DNA from 4 places in the Kitasatospora sp. NBC_01302 genome. Region 4 is predicted to be linked to each of the others. Evidence: riboswitches for the same ligand, from Rfam matches in the RefSeq annotation. Region 4 holds a riboswitch; each other region holds the start of a gene.
The links. Region 4 has a riboswitch for cyclic di-AMP ahead of OG294_RS06845 (LysM peptidoglycan-binding domain-containing protein). Riboswitches for the same ligand answer to the same signal wherever they lie in the genome.

Region 1: it holds a riboswitch for cyclic di-AMP, as region 4 does, so the genes downstream of both, OG294_RS08760 (glycoside hydrolase family 16 protein) here and OG294_RS06845 (LysM peptidoglycan-binding domain-containing protein) in region 4, are expected to answer to the same signal.
Region 2: it holds a riboswitch for cyclic di-AMP, as region 4 does, so the genes downstream of both, OG294_RS23725 (LysM peptidoglycan-binding domain-containing protein) here and OG294_RS06845 (LysM peptidoglycan-binding domain-containing protein) in region 4, are expected to answer to the same signal.
Region 3: it holds a riboswitch for cyclic di-AMP, as region 4 does, so the genes downstream of both, OG294_RS29325 (C40 family peptidase) here and OG294_RS06845 (LysM peptidoglycan-binding domain-containing protein) in region 4, are expected to answer to the same signal.

What each region holds. Positions count from the first base shown of each region.
Region 1 is NZ_CP108404.1:2,158,389-2,160,577, forward strand. Features, by position in the region: gene OG294_RS08755 (MFS transporter) at 1-5, shown strand, start outside; gene OG294_RS08760 (glycoside hydrolase family 16 protein) at 2-1,201, opposite strand; cyclic di-AMP (ydaO/yuaA leader) riboswitch at 1,205-1,336, opposite strand; gene OG294_RS08765 (ribonuclease domain-containing protein) at 1,640-2,032, shown strand; gene OG294_RS08770 (helix-turn-helix transcriptional regulator) at 2,122-2,189, opposite strand, start outside.
Region 2 is NZ_CP108404.1:5,450,067-5,452,255, forward strand. Features, by position in the region: gene OG294_RS23720 (cytochrome P450 family protein) at 1-660, shown strand, start outside; cyclic di-AMP (ydaO/yuaA leader) riboswitch at 889-1,037, shown strand; gene OG294_RS23725 (LysM peptidoglycan-binding domain-containing protein) at 1,043-1,939, shown strand; gene eno (phosphopyruvate hydratase) at 2,145-2,189, shown strand, end outside.
Region 3 is NZ_CP108404.1:6,674,230-6,676,418, forward strand. Features, by position in the region: gene OG294_RS29320 (C40 family peptidase) at 1-655, shown strand, start outside; cyclic di-AMP (ydaO/yuaA leader) riboswitch at 943-1,093, shown strand; gene OG294_RS29325 (C40 family peptidase) at 1,097-2,189, shown strand, end outside.
Region 4 is NZ_CP108404.1:1,534,737-1,536,925, forward strand. Features, by position in the region: gene OG294_RS06840 (PPOX class F420-dependent oxidoreductase) at 1-236, opposite strand, end outside; cyclic di-AMP (ydaO/yuaA leader) riboswitch at 526-692, shown strand; gene OG294_RS06845 (LysM peptidoglycan-binding domain-containing protein) at 761-1,810, shown strand; gene OG294_RS06850 (YchJ family protein) at 1,880-2,189, shown strand, end outside.

The sequences.
Region 1 (2,189 bases), 620 kb from region 4:
CCTAGCGGTAGACCCGCACGTAGTCCGCCGCGAAGGTGATCGGGGCGGAGCCGCTCGGGCCGGGGTGGTACTGCCCGGCGCTGATCGACAGGTTGAGGATCAGGTTGGCGGACCAGTTGGCCCCGACGCCGGTGTTGTCCGAGTAGACCTTGACCCCGTTCACGTACCAGTCGACGGAGTTGGCGCCGTAGTAGGTGCCGATGGTGACCCACTGGCCGGGCTTCACGTCGGTGGCGTCGGTCAGGTAGTCGTGCGCCGGGTTGACGTGGTTGGTCAGCTCCAGCAGGTTCGGGTTGTCCGGGTGGTACTCGAAGGAGTCGATCTCGCTGCCGCCGTTCGCCCAGGTCCACAGCGCGGGCCAGGCGCCGGGCGCGGAGGGCATCTGCACCCGGGCCTCGGCGTAGTCGCCGGTCTTCACCTTGAAGCCCTGCTGGGTGCCCTCGGTGGTGAGCAGGCCGGTGGTCCAGGCCTGCTTGCCGTTCTCCAGGGTGTGGCTGGAGGGCTGGGCGGTGAAGGTGGCCACACCGTTCGCCACCGAGACGTCGGACGGGTCGAGCCAGTCGAGCTTGTTGTCGTCCGGGTTGTGGGTGCCGTACTTGTACGCGGTGGTGGTGCTGTCGTTCCACTTGGTGGCGTCCAGCGGGCCGTTGAACTCGTCCGACCAGGTCAGCGTCTTGCCGGCGACCGGCGAGCCGCCGGTGGCGGGCGGCGTGCTCGGCGACGGCGAAGGCGCGGGCGTCGGGGCGGGGGCCGGGGTGGAGGTGGGGGTGCCGGCCGCCGAGACCGTGAGGGTCTGCGTGGTCAGGTTGTGCCAGGCACCCGCCTGGTCCTGGAAGAAGCCGAAGATCTGGTACGCACCGGCCGGGAAGCTGCGCGCGCCGGTGGTCAGCGAGAGGCCGCTCGGGCAGATCTGCTGGTTGCCGAGGTTCCCGGGGAAGTCCAGGTTGTTGCCGGCGGCGTCGCGCACCCCGACCCCCACCGTCTTCGCGGTGAAGCAGGAGGCGGCGTGCAGGGTGAGCGCGGCGGTGGTCGAGGCGCCGGCGGTGGCCGTGGCGGGGGCCAGCCGGTCCTGGGTGACCTGGGGCACGGCGGTGCCGGACGTACGGGCCCAGGCATCGGCCTGGCCGACGACGGGCACCGCGAGCAGGCCGAGCGCTCCGACGACGACGCCGAGGCGCAGCGGGGTGGAGGTGGGTATCACGGGGAGTCCTCTTGCGACGCCTACGAGGTGAGCTGTCGGGTTCGGGCCGCAAGATGGCCCGGCCACCGACGGATTCCGGTGGCGGCTTCACCCCTAGCCGGGCGTGCCTGGTGGGCCTGCGGGCGCAGGCGGGCGGGGCACGGCTGGCACTACCTGGGTCCCCCGCTCCTGCCTGGTGCGGTGCTCCGGGGCCGGCCACCGGCAGGCAGGACTCGGCGGTCCCGGGGGCTGGGCCCGCCGCTGGGTGGCGGGCGCCAGCAGGGTAGGCAGATGACATGATCATCATCAATGTCAGGCGAGTCACACCTGTCACACCAGCACCGAAAGCGACGCCATCGCATCACCTGGACCGCCATCCAGTTACATGGACATGAAAAGTCTCTTGGCGTGCTCCCAGCACCTTCCCAGACTTCCTGACGCTCCCCCAGACTGCTTGCCATGCAGACTCTTCTACGCGCGTTGAAGTCGCGTGCCGCCTCCGTGGTCACCGTGAGCATGCTCACCCTGGCCCCCACCGCCGTCTTCGCCGCCGACGCCCACGCGGACGTCAGCGGCTCGATCTGCCAGTCGGCGCTGCCGAGCCAGGCGGACGACACGCTGAACCTGATCGCCCAGGGCGGCCCGTTCCCGTACTCCGAGGACGGCGAGACCTTCCAGAACCGCGAGGGCGTGCTGCCCAGCGAGCCGAACGGCTACTACCAGGAGTACACGGTCGTCACGCCGGGTGCGCCCACCCGCGGCACGCGCAGAATCATCACCGGCGAGGACGGGTCGGACTACTACACCTCCGACCACTACGAGTCGTTCTCGCTGATCGACTTCAGCTGCTGAAACCGGCGCTGAAGCGGACCCCGAAGCGGGTCTGAGCCCGTCGAGCCCCCGTTGAGCCCCGGTCCCCGCAAGCACGCGGGGACCGGGGCTCAGCCGGTGCCGCGCCAGGCCGCCGCGGCGGCCACCCGGCTGTGCACCCGCAGCTTGGCGTAGGCGT
Region 2 (2,189 bases), 3.9 Mb from region 4:
CTGGCCGAGCTGATCCACCGCAAGCGGGCCGACCCCGGGGACGACCTGATCTCCGGTCTGATCCGGGCCAGCGACCACGGTGAGCACCTCACCGAGAACGAGGCCGCGGCGATGGCGTTCATCCTGCTGTTCGCGGGGTTCGAGACCACGGTCAATCTGATCGGCAACGGCCTGTACTCACTGATGAACCAGCCGCTCCAGCGGGCCCGGCTGCAGGAGTCCATCGCGCGCGGCGAGCGCGGGCTGCTGGCCACCGGGGTCGAGGAGTTGCTGCGCTTCGACGGCCCGGTGGAGCTGGCCACCTGGCGGTTCGCCACCGAGCCGTTGACCATCGGCGGGGTGCGGATCCCGGTGGGGGACCCGGTGTTGGTGGTGCTCGCGGCGGCCGACCGGGACCCGGCCAGGTTCGAGCGCCCCGACACCCTTGACCTGGCCCGCCGGGACAACCCGCACCTCGGCTTCGGGCACGGCATCCACTACTGCATCGGCGCTCCGCTGGCCCGACTTGAGGGCCAGGCTGCACTCGCCACCCTGCTGACCCGGTTGCCCGATCTCCGGCTCGCCGCGGACCCCGCCGAACTGCGGTGGCGTGGCGGTCTGATCATGCGCGGCCTGCGCGAACTCCCTGTTTCGTTCATGCCCGAAGCTGCCGCGAAGTGACGGAACGGCAGCTCTGACGGCGTGTCGAAGTCCGTTGTCCGGTGCGGTCTGAATGACCATCAACCCGGACAAACAAGACCAGTTGGTAGGCGATCGATCGCGCTCCGTAATTTTCATGTGATGTACGCGATATGAGCTTGTGATCGGTCCGTCAATCTGCTTACCCTCCCTGGAGTTCGCTGCTGCGAACCCCGGAGTGCGGAACGCCGAGTCCTGCCCGTCGCGCTCCCGGGACACCGACCGACACCCGGGCAGGGGCGGGGGACCCAGGATTTTCTGCCGTCTCCCACGGCTAGGGGTGAAGCCGCGTCAGCGGCCGGGCCAACCTCACGGGCCCGAACCCGACAGCTCACCTCGCAGGCGTGCGGAGAGGGATAGCTTCATGCTGCTCACTGGCAATGGCCGGCACCGCCGTCGTACCCAGGCCGAGAAGGCGATCGCCGCGGCCGGCGTGGCCGGCGTCGGCCTCGCGGTTCCGCTGCTCACCGCGACCAGCGCGCACGCCGCCCCGGTCTCGGTCTGGGACCAGGTCGCCAACTGCGAGAGCACCAACAACTGGTCGATCAACAGTGGCAACGGTTTCTACGGTGGCCTGCAGTTCACCTCCTCGACCTGGGCCGCGTACGGCGGCACCCAGTACGCCGCGCAGGCCAACCAGGCCAGCAAGGCCCAGCAGATCTCGGTCGCCGAGCGGGTGCTGGCGGACCAGGGCCCGGGCGCCTGGCCGGTCTGCTCGGTCAAGGCCGGGCTGAGCAAGGGCGGCGCCTCGGCCGCCCTCGACGCGAGCGCCGACTCGGGCGCGGCCCAGCAGCAGAGCGCGCCGCAGGAGCAGTCGGCGACCCGGCAGTCGAAGCCGCAGCCCCAGCAGCAGGCCCAGCCCCAGCAGCAGACGCAGCCTCAGCAGTCGGCCGCGCCGAACTTCCCGGGGAAGGCCGGCTGGGACGCGGACGGCAAGGTGTTCTGGTACCAGAAGGACGGCGGCTGGTACTGGACCAGCCACCAGAGCGTGTACAACCAGTACGCCGCCCCTGCCCAGGCTCCCGCCCAGGCCCCGGTCCAGACCCCCGTCCAGGTCCCCGCTCCTGCCGCGCCCGCCGCTGCGGCGCAGGCCGCCCCGGCCGGTCACGGCTACACGGTGCAGGCCGGCGACACCCTCTCCTCCATCGCCCGGGCCCAGCACCTGACCGGCGGCTGGCAGCAGCTGTACCAGGCCAACCACTCGACGGTGGGCGGCGATCCGAACCTGATCATGCCGGGCCAGCAGCTGCACTTCGGCTGACGGGCCGACGAAAGCGCGCGGGGTGCCCCGGGACGTGGCCCCGGCGACGCCCCGCGCGCTTTCGAGTGAACTACTCGCGGGTAGCCGAGCCACACCGTGAGACGGCACCCAGGCCTGGACGGCCCGGGCGGCCGGTGCGGTTAGGCTCTGGTCGTAACGACTCCGTTCCACGTCCGCAGGACCGCTTCCGTCTAGGAGATGCCTCGTGCCGTCCATTGATGTCGTCGTCGCCCGTGAGATTCTCGACTCG
Region 3 (2,189 bases), 5.1 Mb from region 4:
GGACCAGGCGTCCAGCATGCAGGTGGCGACCAGCACCGAGGCGGACGCGCTCAAGTCGCTCCAGGGCGAGCAGCGCAAGCTGGACCAGGAGAAGAAGGAAGCCGCCGACACGCTGGCCCAGCTGGACAGCGCCACCCAGCAGCTGAACCAGGCCAAGGCGGACGTGCAGAGCAAGCTGGCCGCGGCGCAGAAGCTGCTCAACTCGCTGAGCGCCTCGGACCGCGCCACGCTGCAGGCCGCCGACCGCGCCTCGCGCAGCAGCGCCCGCACCGACCTCGGCTCGCTCGACCTCCCGGCGGCCGGCGGCTACGCCGGCCAGGCGGTGCAGGCGGCGCTCAGCCGGCTCGGTGACTCCTACGTCTGGGGCGCCACCGGCTCCACCACCTTCGACTGCTCGGGCCTGATGCAGTGGGCCTACGCGCAGGCCGGCGTCTCGCTGCCGCGCACCTCGCAGGAGCAGGCCACGGTGGGCACCGCGGTGCCGAGCCTGTCCCAGGCGCAGCCGGGCGACCTGATCATCTTCGGCGGCGACCGGCACCACGTGGGCATGTACATCGGCAACGGCAAGATGGTGCACGCGCCGCACACCGGTGACGTGGTGCGGATCGCCGACCCGACCACGATGGGCGAGTCCTTCATCATCCGCCGGGTCTGACCCGCCGTCGCCCCGGCGCGCGCCGACCGCCGCTGAGCCCCCGTCACCCGTGCGGTGTGACGGGGGCCACCTGTTCGTATCCGGCATGATCACGCGCGGGTGATCTCCATAGCACCCAGAGTCAAAGTTAGGCGTTTTTTCTGACAAGGATTTGAACGGATCACAGAGTTGTTACTAGGGTCGCTCATCAGACCACCGCGATGGTGATCACCCGACCCGGGTGGCAGCGGGGGTTACCGCCGAGTCTGGAAAGCAGCACGGGCAGTTGACTGCCCGACGGGGACCCCCTCACCGGGGAGCTGCGGACCGGAGCCGGGGAACCACGTTCCTCGGGGTGAATCGGCGCCAGGTCGGCCGTCAGGCCGGTGAGGCGTCGTAGGGCATCTCTTCCAGCCCGAACCCGTCAGCTCACCCGGTAGGCGGTCGGAGGAAGAAGGATTCGTGGCGTCCCATCGTCGTCCCAAGCCCGTCGGCCGTACTCGCGCGTCGATCCTGACCGCTGCCGCCGCGACCGCCGTGGCGCTCTCCGCGCAGGGGGCGGCGCACGCCGACCCGGCGCCCTCGCTCGACCAGGTCAAGTCCCAGGTCGACGACCTCAACAACCAGGCGGAGCAGGCCTCCCAGCAGTACGACGGCGCGCAGGCCAAGCAGCAGACCCTGCAGAAGCAGGTCAGTGACCTGCAGGACGAGGTGGCGCGGCAGCAGGACCAGGTGACCAACCTGCAGTCCGGGCTGGCCTCGGTGGCCGCCGACCAGTACGCCAGCAACGGCATCTCGCCGACCGTGCAGCTGATGCTCTCCAGCAAGCCGGACGGTTTCCTGAGCCAGGCCAGCTCGCTCAACCAGATGAGCAGCACCGAGAGCGAGACGCTGAAGCAGCTCCAGGAGCAGCAGCGCAAGCTCGACCAGGACAAGTCCGAGGCGCAGGGCAAGCTCGCCGAGCTGGATGCCACCACGCAGCAGCTGAAGACCGCCAAGGACGCCGTCCAGGCCAAGCTGAAGCAGGCTCAGGACCTGCTCAACACGCTGACCGAGCAGCAGCGCCAGGCGATGGCCGCGGCCGAGGCCAAGGCTGCCGCCGACGCCAAGGCGGCGGCCGACCAGGCCGCCGCGCATGCCAAGGCCGCCGCCGCCGCCAAGGCCCAGACCGACGCGCAGACCGCCTCGCGCGGCTCCTCCCGCACCGACCTGGGGAGCACCGGCTCCACCACGGCCGCCCCCAGCACGCCGAGTGCCGGCAGCTCGGCCGCGCAGGCCGCGATCGCCGCCGCCGTCAGCAAGCTGGGTTCGCCGTACGTCTACGGTGCCGCCGGGCCGAGCTCCTTCGACTGCTCGGGCCTGATGCAGTGGGCCTACGCGCAGGCCGGCGTCTCGCTGCCGCGCACCTCGCAGGACCAGGCCTCGGCCGGTACCAACGAGGGCACCAACATCGCCAACGCCCAGCCCGGCGACCTGCTGGTCTTCTACAGCGACATGCACCACGTGGGCATGTACGTCGGTGGCGGCCAGATGATCCACGCCCCGCACACCGGCG
Region 4 (2,189 bases):
GCCACCGCCCAGGTCCAGAAGTCCTCGCTGGTCGCGTACAGGCTCGCCCGCGGGTCCCGGGCCAGGTTCTTCGCCTTCACCCGGTCCGCGGTGACGGAGACCCGGATCAGCTCCCTCGCCGGGTCGTAGGCGTAGCGGATGTTGGACAGTTGCGGCCGTCCGTCCCGCTTCAGGGTCACCAGCACCCCGTTGATCCGGGAGGCGAACAGCTCACGGATCTTGGCCTCGTCGGCCATGGGCCTCTCCTCTGCGTCGAGTTGACGGTCCGTCGGTCGATGACGGTTCCAGCGCCCAACCTAGCGGCGGACACCCGCCCGCCGGGCGGGTTCGTCACCCGTCGGGCGGGCGGACCTGACGCAGTACGCGCAAGAGGTGTCGATACGGAGCACCGCGCAGCTTCCGTGATTCTTGTGTGACGTGTGCGATGCGGGGTTGTTATCGGAGTGATGATCCGTCTAGTCTCCCTGCAACCCGCCGACGCGGGTGCCCGGACGAGGTACGCCGAGTCCTGCCCACCGCGCTCCGGGTCCTCGATCACCGACTTCTGGGCAGGCGCGGGGGACCCAGGTTCAGCGCCGTCCCCACGCGGCTAGGGGTGAAGCCGTCCGCCGGATCCGTCCGGGCGGGCGGCCGGGCCAGCCTCCCGGCCCGAACCCGACAGCTCACCTCGCAGGCGTGCGGAGAGGGATGTTCCATGGGCATATCCGGGGTGTTCTCAGGCCCGGGCCGGCACCGCCGCCCGACCCAGACCGATCGCGCCGTGGCCGCCGCGACCGTGGCCGGCGTCGGCGTCGCCCTGCCGCTGCTCACCGCGACCGGCGCGCACGCCGCGCCGGTCACCACCTGGGACTCGCTCGCCCAGTGCGTCACCGGCGGCAACTGGACCGCCGACAACGGCGACGGCTACTACGGCGGACTGCACCTCACCCAGCGCCAGTGGGTCGCGAACGGCGGCGACCAGTACGCGGCGCAGGCCTCGCACGCCACCCAGGCGCAGCAGATCGCCGTGGCGGAGCAGTTGCTCGCCAGCCAGGGACCGAGCGTCTGGGGCAGCTGCGCGGCGGTGGCCGGGCTGGCCGCGCCGACCGGAACGCCCAGCAGCAACCCGACGACCGCGCCTGCGGCGCCCACCGCGCCCAGCACGCCGCCCGCGAGCGGTACCCCCGCACCGGTCGGCTCGCCCGCGCCGGTGACCGCGCCCACCGCGGCACCCACGCCGAGCCCCACGCCCACGACGACGGCCACCACGCCGGCTGCGCCCACCACCCCGGCCCCCGGCACGGGGACGGGGACGGGGACGGGGACGCCCAGCAGCACGCCGACGGCGCCGACCACCGCACCCTCCACCGCGCCGACCAGCGGCCCGACCACCCCGACCGCCTCGCCGACCCCGAGCGCACCCGCGCCGAGCACGCCCGCCCCCAGCGCGAGCCCGAACCCGACGGCGACCACGCCCCCGGCCGCACCGACCGCCCCCGGCACACAGCAGAGCAACGCGCCGACCACCCCGTCCCCGCTCGCCCCCGGCAGCACGCAGATCCCAGTCGGCGACACCACCCCGACCGCTCCCGTGGCACCCGCACCGGCCGTGCCCGCGGCCCCGGTCGGCCCCACCACCGGCCAGGCGGCCCCGACCGGGCAGAGCGACGCCGGTCAGGGCTACACGGTGCAGAGCGGCGACTCGCTCTGGGCCATCGCGATGGACCACCACGTCGACAACTGGCAGCAGCTCTACCAGGAGAACCTCGGCACCGTCGGCGGCAACCCCGACCTGATCTTCCCCGGGCAGCACCTGCAGCTCCCCTCCTAGGGAGTGCCCGGTCAGGTGGTGCCCGGTGGACTGTCACCGGGCACCGCCGGGGCCCGTCAGAATGGGGTCATGTCCAAGCGCAGCAATCGCACCCGCCCGGCCAGGCCCGCCCCCGCCCTCGCGCCCGCCGCGTCCGACGGGTCTCTCCCCTGCCCCTGCGGCCGGCCGGCGAGCTACGCCGACTGCTGCCGCAGGCTGCACCGGGGCGAGGCCGAGGCGGCCACCGCCGAGCAGCTGATGCGATCGCGGTTCAGCGCCTTCGTGGTCCACGACAGCGCCTACCTGCTGAGCAGCTGGCACCCGCGGACCCGGCCTTCCGAGGTCGACTTCGACCCGCGGCTCCGCTGGCAGCGACTGGACATCCTGGGCAGCACCGAGG